DNA from 2 places in the Actinoallomurus acanthiterrae genome. Region 2 is predicted to be linked to the other one. Evidence: riboswitches for the same ligand, from Rfam matches in the RefSeq annotation. Region 2 holds a riboswitch; the other holds the start of a gene.
The links. Region 2 has a riboswitch for S-adenosylmethionine ahead of thrC (threonine synthase). Riboswitches for the same ligand answer to the same signal wherever they lie in the genome.
Positions count from the first base shown of each region.

Region 1: it holds a riboswitch for S-adenosylmethionine, as region 2 does, so the genes downstream of both, ACYVF7_RS13310 (aminotransferase class V-fold PLP-dependent enzyme) here and thrC (threonine synthase) in region 2, are expected to answer to the same signal.

Region 1 is NZ_BAAHCO010000001.1:2,735,974-2,744,773, reverse strand. It holds gene ACYVF7_RS13330 (1-phosphofructokinase family hexose kinase) at 1-289, shown strand, start outside; gene ACYVF7_RS13325 (class II fructose-bisphosphate aldolase) at 199-1,026, shown strand; gene ACYVF7_RS13320 (transglycosylase domain-containing protein) at 1,186-4,242, shown strand; gene ACYVF7_RS13315 (hypothetical protein) at 4,287-4,652, opposite strand; SAM riboswitch class IV at 4,763-4,876, shown strand; partial or broken gene ACYVF7_RS13310 (aminotransferase class V-fold PLP-dependent enzyme) at 4,909-6,166, shown strand; gene ACYVF7_RS13305 (SseB family protein) at 6,310-8,800, shown strand, end outside.
Region 2 is NZ_BAAHCO010000001.1:11,337,830-11,346,629, forward strand. It holds gene ACYVF7_RS53550 (YdcF family protein) at 1-510, shown strand, start outside; gene groL (chaperonin GroEL) at 595-2,226, opposite strand; gene ACYVF7_RS53560 (cold-shock protein) at 2,719-2,919, opposite strand; gene ACYVF7_RS53565 (MoaD/ThiS family protein) at 3,324-3,602, opposite strand; gene thrC (threonine synthase) at 3,599-4,843, opposite strand; SAM riboswitch class I at 4,859-5,025, opposite strand; gene ACYVF7_RS53575 (alpha,alpha-trehalose-phosphate synthase (UDP-forming)) at 5,241-6,677, shown strand; gene ACYVF7_RS53580 (RNA polymerase sigma factor) at 6,668-7,219, opposite strand; gene ACYVF7_RS53585 (serine/threonine-protein kinase) at 7,337-8,800, shown strand, end outside.

The DNA.
Region 1 (8,800 bases), 8.6 Mb from region 2:
CGTGTACCGCGTGGCCCCACCCCAGGTGGTGACCGGCAACCCGACCGGCGCGGGCGACTCGGTCGTCGCCGCGCTCGCCGCCGGGATCGGCTCGCCCTGGCCGGACCTGCTCAAGGACGCCGCCGCGCTGTCGGCCGCGGCCGTGCTCGCACCCGTCGCGGGAGCGTACGATCCCGCCGCCTACGAAGGATTCCGCAGATGCCTCTCGTCTCCGCAGGAGAGATCGTCGTCGCCGGGCACGGTGTCGGCGCCTTCAACGTCATCCAGCTCGAACACGCCGAAGCGCTGATCGACGGGGCCGAGGCGGCGGGTCGCCCGGTCATCCTGCAGATCAGCGAGAACTGCGTGCGCTACCACGGCGCGCTGGAGCCCATCGCGCTGGCGACCCTCGCGGCCGCCCGCCAGTCGAAGGTCCCGGTCGCCGTCCACCTGGACCACGCCACCTCCCCCGAGCTCGTACGGGAGGCGGTGGAGCTGGGGCTGGGCTCGGTGATGTACGACGCGTCCGCCCTGGACTACGACGCCAACGTCGCCACGACCGCCGAGATGACCGCGTACTGCCACGAGCGGGACGTGTGGGTCGAGGCCGAGCTCGGCGAGGTCGGGGGCAAGGACGGCGTACACGCCCCGGGCGCGCGCACCGAGCCGGAGGAGGCCGCCCGCTTCGTCGCCGCGACGGGCGTGGACGCGCTCGCGGTCGCGGTGGGCACCTCGCACGCGATGACGGACCGGACCGCGGCCGTCGACCTCGACCTGATCGCACGGCTGAGGGCGGCCGTGCCGGTGCCGCTCGTCCTGCACGGGTCGTCCGGGGTGCCGGACGCCGACCTGACGCGCGCCGTCGAGGCCGGCATCGTCAAGGTCAACATCGCCACCCATCTGAACAAGGTTTTCACCGACGCGGTCCGGGGATACCTCGCCGACCATCCGACGGTGGTGGACACCCGAAAATATCTGGCACCGGGGCGGGACGCCGTGGCGCGCGAGGTGGCGCGGTTGATCGGTACGGTGCTCACCAGGGGCTGACGTGCCTTTTATCCTTCGTGGCTTAGGATCGTCAAGCCCCCGGACGCCCGGCACGCCGATCGGTGCAGCCGCGCCCCTCAGGTACCTTCGGGGGTTCACGCAGGTCACGGGGGACGAGTGAGTGACAAGGACACCGGCGTCGGAGCCGGTGAATCGCAAATGCCCGACACCTCTGCCAACGACGGCGATCCCACGACGCCCGTGGACGGCACCGACGGCACGGTGACCGGAAGCGCGGCGGACGACTCCGGCCCTGAGCCGACCGCGACGGACGGCACCGGCTCTCCGTCGGCGGTGGCGGACAGCACCGGCGCCTCGCCGGCCGGGACGGACGGCACCGGCTCTTCGCCGACCGCGGCGGACGGGGCCGAGACATCGCCGGACCTGGCGGGGAGCGCCGGCTCCTCGTCGTCCGTCGCGAACGGCAGCGGATCCGCGCGAGGCGCGACGGACGGCACCGGTGCCTCACCGTCCACGACGGAGGGCTCCGGCTCTCCGTCGGCCGGGGCGAGCGGCGCCGAGACATCGGTGGACCTGGCCAAGAGCGCCGGAACCTCACCGGCCGTCGCGGACGGCGCCGGGTCCCCGCAGGGAGCGACGGACGGCACCGAGACCTCGCCGGACCTCACGAAGAGCTCCGGCTCCTCGCCGGCCACCGCGAACGGCGCCGGATCCGCGCAAGGCGCGGCACACGGCGCCGGCGCCTCGCCGACCGCGACGGAGGGCACCGGCTCTCCGTCGGCCGGGGCGAGCGGCGCCGAGACATCGGTGGACCTCTTCAAGAGCCCCGGAACCTCGTCGGCCGTCGCGAACGAGATCGGATCTTCGCAGGGCGGGACGAACGGCACCGGATCTTCGCCAACTTCGGGGTCGTACGGCGCGTCCAATAACGATGACGCCGTCGGGCTCGAGGCCGCGGACGGACCGGGGGACGCGGCTGATCCGCGCGGCGTCGCCGCATCGGCATCTGCCGTGAAGTCCGGAGCCACTGATCTCGATGACGCCACTCGACCCGACATGGCCCCGCCCGTGGAACCCACGGCGGGCAGTCTGGTCCTGGCCGACGAAGGCCCGTCGGCCATGACCGCCGTACACGCCCTTCCCGAGGGCAAGAAGTCCAAGGACGAGAAGTCCAAGAAGCCGAAGAAGAAGCGGAGCCGGCGGGCCAAGTGGCTGCGCCGCTCGGCGTACGTGCTGGGCCTGCTCATCCTGCTGCCCGTCGCCGGCTTCATCGTCGCGTACCTGATGACGCCGGTACCGACCTCCTCGCAGCCCATGGCCAACGCTCAGCCTTCGACGTTCTACTTCAGCGACGGCAAGAGCGTCATCCTGAAGAAGGGCACCAACCGGCAGCCGGTCCCCCTGTCCCAGGTGCCGAAGCCGGTGCGGGACGCCGTGATCTCCGCGGAGAACCGCAGCTTCTACAGCGACCCCGGGGTGTCGTTCAAGGGCACGGCCCGTGCGGTCTGGGCGACGGCGACCGGCGGATCCATGCAGGGCGGGTCGACGATCACCCAGCAGATGGTCCGCAACTACTACAGCGGCCTCAGCCAGCAGCGCACGGCGTCCCGCAAGCTGAAGGAGATCATGGTCGCGCTCAAGGTCGGGCGCGAGAAGGACAAGAGCTGGATCCTCCAGACCTACCTCAACACGATCTACTTCGGCCGGGACGCCTATGGCATCCAGGCGGCCGCCCAGGCGTACTACAACAAGGACGTCCAGGACCTGACCCCCGCCGAGGGCGCCTACATCGCCGCGGCCATCCAGGTGCCCACGACCGCAATGGACACGTCCAACCCGAAGGCCCGCGCGTACATGCAGAGCCGCTGGAAGTACGTCGTCGACGGCATGGTCCAGATGAGGAGCATCACTTCGCAGCAGGCCGCGGCCATGCAGTTCCCCTTGCCCAAGAAGGAGAAGATCAAGAATATCTACGCGGGTGAGAAGGGCTACATGTACGACCTGGCGAAGGCCGAGTTGCTGCGCATGGGCTACACCCAGGACCAGATCGACAACGGCGGGTTGAAGATCCGTACGACGTTCGACAAGGACCTGATGGACGACGCGAAGGCGGCCGTGGAGGACGCCATGCCCTCGAGCGTCTCCAGCAAGGTCATGGCCGGCCTGGTGTCCGTCGACCCGTCGACCGGTGAGGTCAACGCGTTCTACGGCGGCAAGCAGTACCTCGACAACAACTTCAACAGCGCGTTCGACGCCAAGGTGCAGCCGGGCTCCGGTTTCAAGCCGTACGTCCTCGCCGCGGCGCTGAACGACGGGATGTCCCTGGACGACGAGGTCGACGGCAGCGACGACCAGACGTTCGACGGCAGCAAACCGATCCAGAACGACAACCACGAGGACTTCGGCCCGGTCAACCTCGTCACCGCGACGCAACAGTCGATCAACACCGCGTACGTCAACATCGCCCAGAAGATCGGGAACGACAAGGTGATGGAGATGGCGGAGAAGCTCGGCATCCCCGAGTCGCAGCTGACCGCGAACGGCGCGAACACCGCCGTCACGTTCCCGCTCGGCGTCATCGACGTCAGCGTGGAGCAGCAGGCCGCCGCGTACGCCGCGTTCGCGTCCGAGGGCGTTTACCACGCGCCGCACGTGATCCGGGCGGTGACCAACCGGGACGGCAAGAAGCGCGTCGTCCCGACCACCGGCAAGCGGGTCTTCAGCACGCAGATCGCCCGGGACGCGACGTACGCGATGCAGAAGGTCGTCGACGCGGGCACCGGCACCAATGCCGCGCTGCCGGACCGGAACGCCGCAGGCAAGACCGGAACGACCTCGAGTGGCAAGCAGATCTGGTTCAACGGGTTCATCCCGCAGCTGGCGGCCTCGATCGGCATCTTCCGGAGCGACAACAAGGCGCTGAGCATCCCCGGCTACTCCTCGTACGGCGGTGACCTGCCGGCCACGATCTGGCACAACTTCCTCGTCAAGGCCGACGCGGACATGCCGGTGAAGTCGTTCGGGGACCCGTCGGTGTACGTCGGCGGGCGCCAGTACCCGTCGCCGACGTCGCCCGCGCAGCCGCAGCCGCACCCGAGCTTCTCCAGGCCCCGGACGACCAGGCCGTCCCACCCGTCCTCGCCGACTCACCACCCGCCGACCGGAGGCCCGCCGACCCACCTGCCCACCGGCGGCCCGACCGGCCAGCCCACGGGCCGCGTGTACGACGGCGGCGATCCCAACTCGATGTTCTGAGCGGCTGAGCGCCCGCGACCCTACGGCGGCGGGCGCTCAGGCGTTCATTTGCAGGCCGTGGCGAGGGCGGCGGGCTGGCGCTGGACGGCGCTCTGCAGGCCGGAGATGTCGCGCGGCGTGATGCCGGTGCTGACGCCCCGCCACTCGGTCGCCATGCCGCTCAGCGTCCGGCTCAGCTTCTTGTCGTCCGACTCACGGGCGAGCGCGTCGAAGCGCGTGGCGAGTGTCCCCGCCGCCTGCTTCCACTGGGTGATGTCGTCAGGCGAGATGCGGTTCAGGGTCGCGTTGTAGGACCCGACCGCCTTCACCGCGTCCTTGCAGACCCTGCCCTTGTTCGTGCCGACGCCGCATCCGGCCGCGCACACCGCGACCAGGACGACCCCCGCCGGCCGCCGCCATCCACCCCGCATCGCCCTGTTCTCCCTTCGTCGAACTCCCGTGCCCCGTATTCAATCGCGGAGAAGCGGTCACACGACGCCGAAACGGCGTTCTTCGGGCGAGTGCTCTATACTCACCGTCAGGTCACGAGTGCCAGCGCGAAGCCCCGGCTTGCTGGCCGGCAACCCTCCGTCCGTGGCGGGGTGCCCCGGGTGATGACCGGGTCCGACACGACCGTGCCGGACAAGCGCGGACCCCTCGCGGGGTCCAAGGCCCCGCTGGAGGTGTGTGTTGTCCGCTGTACTCGATCTGCCCCCCATCACCCGTCCCACCCTGCGCGTCGTGGGTGAAGGCGTCCCCGTGCCCGTCGCCGGTGGCCGGACCGTTCCGTACGCGAACCTCGACTACGCGGCGAGCGCGCCCTGTCTGGAGGCGGTGCGCGACGCGCTCGACGCCGCCCTCCCCTACTACAGCAGCGTGCACCGCGGCGCGGGATACGCCTCGCAGGTGACGACCGACCGGTACGAGCGCGCCCGCGAGGTCGTCCGGGAGTTCGTCGGCGCGTGGCGGCGCGACGCCGTGGTGTTCACCCGCAACACCACCGACGCGATGAACCTCCTCGCGCACGCCCTGCCGCGCGGCACCACGGTCGTCGTGTTCGAGTCCGAGCACCACGCGAGCCTCCTGCCCTGGCAGCGCGGCAACCACGTCGTACGGCTCGCGGCCCCCGAATCCCCGGCGGCGGCCCTCGCGGCGGCCGGCGAGGCCCTCGCCGCGGCGCCGGCCGGGCCGCGCCTGCTCGTCGTCACCGCCGCCTCCAACGTCACCGGCGAGCTGTGGCCCGTCGCCGAACTCGCCGCCGTCGCCCGCGCGCACGGCGCCCGCATCGCGGTCGACGCAGCGCAGCTCGTCCCGCACCGGCCGTTCGACATGGGCGCGCTCGACGTCGACTACGTCGCGTTCTCCGGCCACAAGCTGTACGCGCCGTTCGGAGCGGGCTGCCTCGTCGGCCGCGCCGACTGGCTGCGCGCCGCCGAGCCGTACCTCCTGGGCGGCGGCGCCACCGCGAGCGTCGGCGAGCACGTGACGTGGTCGGCGGACCCGCAGCAGCGGCACGAGGCCGGGCACGCCGAACGTCCTCGGCGTCGTCGCGCTCGCAGCCGCGTGCGAGGCCCTGACCGACTGGGAGACCCTCGTCGCGGAGGAGGAGCGTCTCCTGCGGCGGCTGCGGACCGGCCTGGCGGCCATCCCCGGCGTACGGGAGCTGTCGCTGTGGGGCGACGGGCACCCGCGCGTGGGCATCGTGTCGTTCGTCGTCGAGGGGCGCGGGTCCCGCGCCGTCGCCACCGCGCTGTCCGACCAGTACGGCATCGGTGTGCGGGACGGGAAGTTCTGCGCGCACCCGTTCGTCCGGCGACTGGTCGGCGACGGGCAGGGCGGCTGCGATGACGGCGACGGCACCGCGCTGCGGGCCAGCTTCGGCATCGGCACCACGGACGAGCACATCGACCGTCTGCTGGCCGCGCTGCGACGGCTCACCGCCTGACGATCCGCTCCGCTGCTGGTCAGCGCTATCGAAAGTGACAGTTCGTCCGGGTAAGTCCAATCGGCTGCCGGTACTCGTGCGCGCCGCCGGTTTGCTCCCGGTACGGTGGTCCTCTTGTGCAAAGAGCTTCCGGGGGGTGGCGAATGACCGGCACATGGGAGCCCGCGAACCAACTCGAGCAGCAGCTGAGCGACGCCCTAGGCGACGGCGACCAGAACGCCTACTTCAAGCTGCTGAGCGTGGCGGAGCTCGTCCTTCCGCTGCCACAGGTCGAGCCCGACCCCGGACAGCCGGCGTTCACGTGGCCGACCAGCACGCACGAGGGTCGCACCCACATACTCGCCTACACGTCGGTCGAGGCGGCGCGTGCCTGCCTCGGCCCCGGCTACGAGCACTTCGTCCGGATGCCGCTCGCGGAGATGGCGAACACCTGGCCGGACAGCGACTGGTGGCTCGCGGTCAACTCCGGGCTGCCGATCGAGGGCTACCTGCCCGCCTGGTTCGTCGGACAGCTCACCGCGAACCTCCCGCCCGCCCAGGAGACGCCGCCCGCTCCCGAGACCGGCCCCGCCGGTCAGTCGCCGGCGGAGCAGGAGGCGACCCCCGGGACGCACGCCGGGCATGAGGCGGTCCTTCACGACTCGTCCGCCGCGCCGGCCGGGCAGGAGCTTCCTCACGGCTCGCAGGCCGACCAGGAGGCGCCTTACGGCGCGCAAGCCGAGCAAACGCCTTACGGCGCGCAGGCCGAGCAGGAAACGCCCTACGGCGCGCAAGCCGAGCAGACGCCTTATGGCTCGCAGGCCGGCCAGGAGATGACGTACGGTGCGGGGGCCGAGCAGGAGACGGCTCACGGGCAGGCCACGCCCACCGGGCAGTACACCGGCGAAGCGGCAGCGGACCTCGGTTCGCTGTCGTTTCCACCGGTGGCGGAGACCTCGCTGCCGTCCGTACCTCCGGCCGAGCCGTCCACTCTGGAGCCGGGCACCGTTCCACCGCCGACCGGAGACGCCTCGGCGCCTCCCGCGCACGCGCATCCGCCGGTGAGTGGACCGGCCCCCGCGCCTTTCGGGGACGCACACCCTCCGGTCCCGGGCGAACCGGCTCTGCCCCCTATCGGCGACCCGCAGCCTCCGGTTCCGGGCGAACACACTCCCGCTCCTTTCGGCGACGCATACGCTCCGGTCCCGGGCGAACCCGCCCCGACGCCGCTCGAGGACACGCGCCCTCCGGTCCCGGGCGGACCGGCTCCCACTTCTTTCGGGGACGCACACCCTGCGGCACCGGGCGAACCGGGCCCGACGCCGCTCGGGGACACGCAGCCTCCGATCCCGGGCGGACCGGCTCCCGCTCCTTTCGGGGACGCACACCCTGCTGTCCCGGGCGAACCGGGCCCCGCTCCTTTCGGGGACGCGCACTCTACGGTCCCGGGCGAACCGGCCCCGACGCCGCTCGAAGACGCGCGCCCTCCGGCCCCGGGCGAACCGGCCCCGGCACCCGTCACCGACACCGCGCCCTTCCCGGGTCTCTCGTTCCCCACGCCGCCGCCGGCGGGTCCCCCGCCCGCGCCCGGCTCGAACCCGGCCCCGCCGGCCTGGGATGAGTCGTCCGGGGAGACGACGATCGCGGACGCGCCGGCCCTGGAGGCGTTCGCCCGAGAGGCGTTGGCCAGGGTGCAGTCGGCCGGCGAGAGGCCGACCGGGGAGCCGACCGATGGCACGCCGCCCGCGGAGCGCCGGCGACAGGCCGACGTGGGGCACGCCGGCCGCGGAGCCGGCCGCGAGAGACGCACCGGGAATGCGCCGCCTGCCGAGTCGGCCGGGGGTGTGCCCGACGGGCGGACACCGGCCGGGGAGGCACCGCCGTACCCCTCGTTCTCCACCGCCGGCGCGGTGCCGCCCGCCCCGGCGGAGGACACCCCGCCGGTGGCCGAGACCGCGCCCATGCCGATCGTCTCCGCCGACGAACCGATGCCCCCGGGACCCGGCCAGGCGGACGCCGGCCCCACGTCCTCCCCCACCGACACACCCACGCAGGGCGGGCCGCGGCCGGTCTCCTCCGACGCGCCCCTCGCGCCGCACTTCACGGCGGACGCCGACTTCATCCCCCTCGACGAAGAAGAACGCCTGCTCTACGACGCCGCCGCGCGCGACGACCGCGAGGGACTCCTGCGGACGCTCCTGGGCGCGAGCCAGATCTGGGTGCCCATGGTCGAGGGCGGCGACCTCATGCTGGGCCCCGGCCGTCCCGGTTTCCAGTGGTACACCCAGGAGTCCGGCGGACGGACCGTCGTCCCGCTGTTCACCGGGCCGAGCCGGATGCGCGAGGCGATGGGCGGCCACCCGTTCATCCTGTCCGACCTGACGAAGATCCTGCGGTTCTGGCCGGACCCGGCGTGGGACCTCGTCATGAACGACGGTTCCGCGATCGGCGTCACGATCCCCGGGGACCGCATCACCGCGCTGTCGCGCCGCGTCGACGACGAGGCCGCCGAACGCCTGGCGAGCGACTTCCCCGCGCAGAACGACGCCGAACGGCGCCTGTTCGAGGTCCGGGACGATCCGGACGCACACCTGCAGGTGCTGCTCGAGGCGTCGGTCTTCCTGCCGGTCTGGAGCCGTACGCCGCCGACGGTGC
Region 2 (8,800 bases):
CGCGCCGGACTGTTCCCGGTGCTGGTGTTCAGCGGCGCCAACAGCCCCACCACGGCCAAGCGCTTCCCGCGCGGGGAAGCCGTCCACTACGCCGAACACGCCATGACTCTGGGCGTGCCCCGCTCCGCGATCATCACCGAACCCTGCGCGAAGAACACCGGCGACAACATCACCTTGTCCCGCCAAGCGCTCCAGCAGGCAGGCGTCAAGATCTCCTCGGTGCTGTTGATCAGCAAGCCGTACATGGAACGACGGGCGTACGCGACCTGCCGCAAGCTCTGGCCCCAGGTCGAGCCCGTCTGCGCGTCCGAACCGTTGAGCTTCGACGACTACGTCAAGTCCATCGGCGACGAACGCCTGGTGATCGACATGCTCGTCGGCGACCTCCAGCGCCTCATCGAATATCCCAAGCTCGGTTTCGCCATCGCCCAGGACCTCCCCGACCAGGTGACCGCCGCCTACCAGCGGCTCGTGGACGCCGAGTTCGACAGCAGGCTCTTGAAACGCTGATCGCTGGTACGCGGCCTCGCCCCGCCGCCGGGCATGCGAAAGGGGCGGTCCCAGCACACGGGACCGCCCCTTGAGCGAGTGGACTCAGAAGTCCATGCCGCCCATGCCACCGGAGGGGTCGCCGGCCGGAGCCTTCTCCTTCTCCGGCTTCTCGGCGATGACCGCCTCGGTGGTGAGGAACAGCGCCGCGATGGACGCGGCGTTCTGCAGCGCCGAGCGCGTCACCTTCGCGGGGTCGATGATGCCCGCGTCGAACATGTTGACGTACTCGCCGGTCGCGGCGTTGAGGCCCTGACCCGGCTCGAGGTTGCGGACCTTCTCGGCCACCACGCCGCCCTCGAGGCCGGCGTTGACCGCGATCTGCTTCAGCGGCTCCTCAAGAGCGCGCTTGACGATCGCCGCACCGGTCGCCTCGTCGCCCTCGAGCTCGATCTTGTCGAAGGCCTTGGCGCTCGCCTGCAGCAGCGCGACACCACCGCCGGGCACGATGCCCTCCTCGACGGCCGCCTTCGCGTTGCGAACGGCGTCCTCGATGCGGTGCTTGCGCTCCTTGAGCTCGACCTCGGTGGCCGCGCCGGCCTTGATGACGGCGACGCCGCCGGCCAGCTTGGCGAGGCGCTCCTGGAGCTTCTCGCGGTCGTAGTCGGAGTCGGAGTTCTCGATCTCCGCGCGGATCTCGTTGACGCGGCCCGCGATGTCGTCGGGGTTGCCGGCGCCATCGACGATGGTGGTCTCGTCCTTGGTCACCACGATGCGCTTGGCCTGGCCGAGCATGTCGAGCGTGGTGTTCTCCAGCTTGAGGCCGATGTCCTCGCTGATGACCTGGCCACCGGTCAGGATCGCGATGTCCTGCAGCATGGCCTTGCGGCGGTCGCCGAAGCCCGGGGCCTTGACGGCGACGGACTTGAAGACACCGCGGATCTTGTTGACGACCAGGGTGGCCAGGGCCTCGCCCTCGACGTCCTCAGCGAGGAGGACGAGCGGCTTGCCGCTCTGCATGACCTGCTCGAGAACCGGCACGAGGTCCTTGTTGGCCGAGATCTTCGAGCTGACGATGAGGATGTAGGGGTCGTCGAAGACGGCCTCCATGCGCTCGGGGTCGGTCACGAAGTAGTGCGACACGTAGCCCTTGTCGAAGCGCATGCCCTCGGTCAGCTCGAGCTCCAGACCGAAGGTCTGGCTCTCCTCGACCGTGATGACGCCTTCCTTGCCGACCTTGTCCATCGCCTCGGCGATCATCTCGCCGATCGAGGGGTCGCCCGCGGAGATGGAGGCCGTGGAAGCGATCTGCTCCTTGGTCTCCACGTCCTTCGCGATCTTGGAGAGCTCCTCGCTGACGCGCTCCACGGCGGACTCGATGCCCCGCTTCAGGGACATCGGGTTGGCGCCGGCGGCCACGTTGCGCAGGCCCTCGCGGACCAGCGCCTGGGCCAGCACGGTGGCCGTGGTGGTGCCGTCACCGGCTACGTCGTCGGTCTTCTTCGCGACCTCTTTGACGAGCTCGGCCCCGATCTTCTCCCACGGGTCCTCGAGCTCGATCTCCTTGGCGATGGATACACCGTCGTTGGTGATCGTGGGGGCGCCCCACTTCTTCTCCAGAACGACGTTGCGGCCCTTGGGACCGAGGGTCACCTTCACGGCGTCGGCAAGCTGGTTCATGCCGCGCTCGAGGCCGCGTCGCGCGTCCTCGTCGAACGCGATCATCTTTGCAGCCATAAGCTCCAGATCCTCCCGGAACGGGGTGGCTATCACTGGATCGAGTCGACGCCCGCGACGGACGACCACGTCCGGCGACTTCCATGCCGTCGCCGGGCACGAGGCCTCATCGCCTCGATCACTTCGTTGGCACTCTCAATAGTAGAGTGCCAACCGCTTGTTTAGCACTCTGCCCCCGAGAGTGCAAGCGCGGTCCGCCCTCACCTGGGTGAACTTCTCGCCATTTCGCGCCGGAGCTCTCCCCAGCACGCTATAACGCCAGGTCCACCGCCTACACCGGGGCGTCGTACGACCGGGTAACCCAGGGACCGCACGGCGGCGCCCGGAGCGGGTCATGCACGGCCGGAGCGGGTCGTACGCGGGCCGTACGCGGGCCGGAGCGGGCCGTACGGCCGAAGCGGGCCCTGCGCGGTCGGCCGGCCGAGTGGGCGAGGTGTTCAGACGGCCGGAGGCCCGGCGCCGAAGCGCCGGGCCTCCGTCGGGCTATGGGACTCAGAGCGCCCGGACCGCGTCCGCCTGGGGACCCCGGTCGCTCTGTGTGATCTCGAACTCCACCCGCTGCCCCTGCTCGAGGCTGCGGTAGCCATCGGACTGGATGGCCGAGTAGTGCACGAACACATCCCTGCCACCGTCGACCGCGATGAAGCCGTAGCCTTTGTCCGCGTTGAACCATTTGACGGTGCCTTGCGCCATTCCTAACAACTCCCACCAGGGCAATTCCCGCGACCATTGGCCACGGCCACTGATTCGAGCCCGCCGGACCACTGCGGAACCCGCCGATCGCCCGCCGACTCGGCTGCGGCGGCCATCGCCGACCCTACACACGGCTACCGTCCGTGGAACAGCCTTTACCCGAGAACTGCGCGCGGCCGATGTCGGTCAAAAAGAGAATCCCGCAGGCGGAACTAGCGACACCTACCGATAAATCCGTATACGCGAGCCCGAATTGCCCCGCAAGAGAGCGGAGTAGGAGCCTCCACCTCGGTCGTTTCGGCTACCCAACACACGATCCCCGGTGGTCACCAAGTCCGTGGACTCGGCGACCATCGGGGATCGCGGGTACGTCTTCATCACGGGGCGTCACCCCCGAGGAGGGCTCAGCCGCCGGCGACGGCCGGGATGATGGAGATCTGGACGCCGTCCGGCGTCGGCGTGTCGAGCCCATCGGCGAACCGCACGTCCTCCTCGCCCACGTAGACGTTGACGAACCGCCGGATCTTGCCGTTGTCGTCGAGGATGCGCGCCGCGATGCCGGAGTGGTTGGCCTCCAGGTCGGCGACGACCTCGCGCACGGTCGAGCCAGTCGCCTTCACCTCGGCCTCACCGCCGGTGTAGCTCCGGAGGATCGTCGGGATGCGGACACTGATCGAGCTCACGCCAGACCTGCCTTTCGGAATGCCTCGATGGTCGGAGCGATGTTCGCGGACGGCACGGCCACCGGGGCCACCGCGTCCAGGGTCTTGAGGCCGTCGCCGGAGTTGATGAAGACGGTCTCGGCCTCGGGGTCGAGTGCGCCGCTCGCCAGCAGCTTGCGGAGGGAGCCCAGCGTGACGCCGCCCGCCGTCTCGCCGAAGATGCCCTCGGTGCGGGCGAGCAGCGCGATGCTGTCGACGACCTCTTCGTCGGAGACGTCCTCGATGGCCCCGCCGGTGCGGCGCACGGCGTCGAGGACGTACGGACCGTCGGCGGGGTTGCCGATCGCCAGGGACTTGGCGATCGTGGCCGGCTTGACGGGCTGGACGACGTCGAGCCCGGCCTTGAAGGCCGCCGAGACGGGCGAGCAGCCGGTCGCCTGCGCACCGAAGATCTTGTACGGCCGGTCCTCGACCAGGCCCAGCTTGATGAACTCCTGGAAGGCCTTGTCGATCTTCGTGAGCTGGGAGCCGGACGCGATCGGGATGACGATCTGCTCGGGCAGCCGCCAGCCGAGCTGCTCGGCGATCTCGTACCCGATGGTCTTCGAACCCTCGGCGTAGTACGGCCGCACGTTGACGTTGACGAACGCCCAGTCCTCCTGCTCGCCCGCGAGCTCCGAGGCCAGCCGGTTGACGTCGTCGTAGTTGCCGTCGACGGTGACGAACGTCCCGCCGTACACCGCCGTCGTGACGATCTTCTGGCGTTCGAGGTCGGACGGCACGAACACGGCGCTGCGGATCCCGGCGCGCGCCGCCGCGGCGGCGACCGCGTTGGCGAGGTTACCGGTGGACGGGCAGGCCAGGACCTTGAAACCGAGCTCGCGGGCGGCGGCCAGCGCGACCGCCACGACCCGGTCCTTGAACGAGTGGGTCGGGTTGCCGCTGTCGTCCTTGACCCACAGCGACCGCAGCCCCAGCGACTCGGCGAGGTTGTCGGCGCGTACGAGGCGGGTGAAGCCGGGCTCGGTGTTGGGCGTGTCGACGACGTTCGACGGAACGGGCAGCAGGCCGCGGTAGCGCCAGATGTTGCGTGGGCCGGACTCGATCCGCTCCCGGGTCACGCCGGTGAGGTCGTAGGAGACTTCCAGGGGGCCGAAACAGAGCTCGCAGGCGTAGCGAGGGCCCAGATCGTAAGATTCACCGCATTCACGGCACGTCAGTGCGGTCGCGGGGCCGAGGTTTCGGGCGGCGGACTGCGACATGGAGCGAGGCCTCTCTCCTCATCTTTCCCGTGCCACCTTGGTCACGAGCCGGAGTTGGCACCTGTCCCGGGCGGCCTCGCTGTCAGCGCGAGTTGGAACGTGCCCAGCACGCGTAGAACCGCATCTCCGGGAGGGTTGCCGGGGCTTCAACGGGCCGGTCCCTCCACCCCTCTGGATGAGCTTTATGAAGTTGTCTGTTGACTTGTATACGTGACTGACCGGTTCTCCGCCAAGCGCGTCTCAGGTCGCGAGACACCGCCGGGACCCGTGAGGAGCGGTCCGCGACCGGTTCACGAGGCCCGGCGGCGAGATGACGTATCTGCGGGATGACGTCCCGAACCGCCCGCCATTCGACCTTCTTGGACCCTCCTTAACCTCGGCCGGTTACGCTCCCTCCATGGGTGACTCGCAGGTCCTCGTCGCTTCCAACCGCGGTCCGGTGTCCTTCGCGCTCGCCGACGACGGCACGCTGTCCATGCGACGCGGCGGCGGCGGTCTCGTCTCGGCCCTCGCCGGACTGGGCGGCGACATCCTGTGGATCTGCGCGGCGCTGTCGGACGCCGACCGCGCCGCGGCCCGCCGCGCGGAGGACGGCCGGCTGGACGCCCACGGCGCCGGCGCTGGCGCCGTCCGCATGCTGGACATCCCGGCCGGTACGTTCCACCGCGCCTACAACGCTGTGGCCAATTCCACACTGTGGTTCGTCCACCACATGCTGTACGACAGCCCGAACACGCCGCACTTCGACGCGCGGTCGCGGCGGGACTGGCAGTCGTACGAGGCGTACAACGCGGCGTTCGCCGACGCGCTGGCCCGGGACGCGCGGCCGGGCGCGAAGGTGGCGATCCAGGACTACCACCTGACGCTGGCCCCCGGGATGCTGCGCGAGCGCCGCCCCGACCTGAAGATCGCCCACTTCTCGCACACGCCGTGGGCGCCGCCGGAGTACTACCGTCTGCTGCCGGACGACATCGGCCGGGAGGTGCTGGAAGGCATCCTGGGCGCCGATCACGCCGGCTTCCTCGCCCAGCGCTGGGCCGACGCGTTCATCGACTGCTGCGCCGCCGTCCTGCAGGCGAAGGTCGACCCGGTCGCGCGCACCGTCACCCACGCCGGCCGCGTCACGCGCGTCGGCGTGCACGGGCTGGGGATCGACGGCGACTCCCTCCGGGCGCGCGCCGCCGAACCCGACGTGCAGGCCCGCAAGAAGGCCCTGCGCGAGCAGGTCGGCGATCGCCGGCTCATCGTGCGGATCGACCGTACGGAGCTGTCCAAGAACATCGTGCGGGGGCTCGCGGCCTACCGTGAGCTGCTCGCCAAGCACCCGGAGTGGCACGGCCGGGTGGTGCACCTGGCCTTCGCCTACCCCTCCCGCCACGACCTGCCGGAGTACCGCGAGTACACCGCCGCCGTGCAGCGGATGGCGGCCGAGATCTCCGACGAGTTCGGGGACTCCACGTGGGAGCCGCTGATCCTGCAGGTCAACGACGACTATCCGCGCTCGCTGGCGGCGTACGGCCTGGCGGACGTCCTCGTGGTCAACCCGATCCGGGACGGCATGAACCTCGTCGCCAAGGAAGGGCCGGTGCTGTCCGAGCGGGGCTGCGCCCTTGTGCTGTCCCGGGAGGCGGGCGCCGCCGCCGAGATGGACGACGACGCCCTGATGATCAACCCGTTCGACGTGTCACAGACCGCCGAGGCGCTGAACCAGGCGCTGCTCATGCCGCCCGACGAGCGCGCCGAGCGCTGCGCCCGGCTGACCGCCGCCGCGACGGCCCTGCCGCCCCAGGAGTGGCTCGGCGCCCAGCTCGCCGCCCTGGACGGTCAGCTGTAGTCGTCGCCGAGCGACTGCCGGAACTGCTTGCGCGCCTCGTGGATCCGGGACTTCACCGTGCCCAGGGGGAGGTTGAGCTGCTGGGCGATCTCGCTGTACTCCAGCTGGGATACGTCGCGCAGCACGAGGGCCTCGATGAGGTCCGGCTTGCGACGCTCCAGATCCTCCATCGCATCGAGGATGTCCACGCGCGAACCGGCGATGACGCTTGTACGGTGCGGATCCGGGCGCTGCTGGGGCAGCTCGCCCGCCTGCTCCACGGACCGGCGCTTGAGCGAGCGGTACGTCGAGCGCGCGGAGTTGGCCACGACCACGTGCAGCCACGTGCTGAACCGCGAACGGCCCTCGAATCGCCCGATGTTGCGCGCGACCTGCATGAGCGCGTCCTGGCACGCCTCTTCTGCGTCCTGCCGGCACGGGAGGAACCGGGAGCAATGACGCAAAACGTCCGATTCGATTACTCTGAGTAGTTCATTAAGTGCTGATGTGTCACCCTTAGCGGCCCGCTGTGCCAGCTCTTCGGTCCGCTCGTCATACGCCATGAAGCCGCCTCGCCCTCGCTATCGCCCCGCATTGGGCATGATACGGGGGTGTCCATGCCTTCGAACGTCGGCCGTTACCGAATCGATCGTGTTCTTGGGTCCGGAGCTTTCGCTTCCGTGTGGCTCGCCCGAGACGAGTTGCTCGATGCCCTGGTGGCCGTCAAGGTGCTGGCCGGGGGGCTGATCGACGACCTCGACGTGCGAAGTCGCTTCCTGGAAGAGGCCCGGATCCTGCGCCGCGCCGACTCCGAACGCCTCGTGCGCGTGCACGACATCGGGGAGCTCGAGGACTCCCGGCCCTACTTCGTCATGTCCTACGCCGATCGCGGCACGCTCGCGGACCGGATGCGGGAGCGGCAGATCTCGGTCTCCGAGGCGCTGCGGCTGGCCATCGAGATCTCCCACGGCGTGGAGGTCATCAACCGGCTCGGCGTGATCCATCGCGATCTCAAGCCGTCGAACGTCCTGTTCCAGTCGACCACCGATGGTGGCGAACGCCTGCTCATCGCCGACCTCGGGCTCGCCAAGGCGCTCGCGCACGCCTCCGGGGCGTTCACGATGCCGGTCGGCACCCCGGGCTACATGTCGCCCGAGCAGGCCCGCTTCGGCGGCGGCCTCGACGTCCGGGCCGACGTGTACGGGCTGGGCGCGCTGACGTTCCACCTCCTCACCGGCGATCCTCCGGGTCCGGCGCCGGTGGACGCTCCGCCGAGCGCGGCGCGGCCGGGCCTCCCCCCTGCCGTCGACGAGATCGTGATGCGGGCCCTGGAGGGCGATCGGGAGCGCCGCTGGCCGTCCGCCGAGGCGTTCGCGGCGGCCCTGAGCGTCCCGCTGATGTCCATCGACGACGCGACGCCGCGCGACGGCGCCGAGACCGGCGACATGGCGACGACGATGGACTCCGGATCGGGCGGCGGATGGGCCCCGGGCGTGTCGCCCGGCGGCCCGGCGGGCCCGCCCGGCTCCGGAGAGCCGTCGGGGGGCACGCTCCACGTCCCCTCGGTACCGGACGACCCCGGCCCCACAGATCACCCGGAGGGCGGGCCACCGCCAATCCGGGTCCCCCCGGTACCGGACGACCCGGGCTCCACCGACCGTCCGGAGAGCGGGCCGCCGCCGGGCGGGACTCTCTGGGCTCCCTCGATCCCGGACGACCCCGCCTCCACCGACCATCCGGAGGGCGGGACGCTCTGGGCCCCCTCGGGCCCGGACGACCCCGGCCCCACGAACCACCCGGGCGGCGGATCGCCGTCGGACCGTACGGTCCGGGTCCCGCCGCTGGACGATCCGGGTTCGGCGCCGCCGTACGAGAACGCGCGGGACCGGACGATCAACACGCCGCCTCCTCCGGCCGGCGTCGGCAACGACACGGTCGTCGACCTGCCGATCGGAGGACCTCGCGGCGCCGGCTCCAAGACGCCCGGGTCGCACCACTCCGGCGACACCGGCGGCAGATCACTCCCCGGCTCGCCGAGCCGAAAGCGGTTGATCGTCGTCGCCGGCCTCGCCGCGGTGCTGGTCGTCGGCGGTGGGGGCGCCTTCGCGATCGGCAAGCTCACCGGCTCCTCGAAGCCGGCTCCC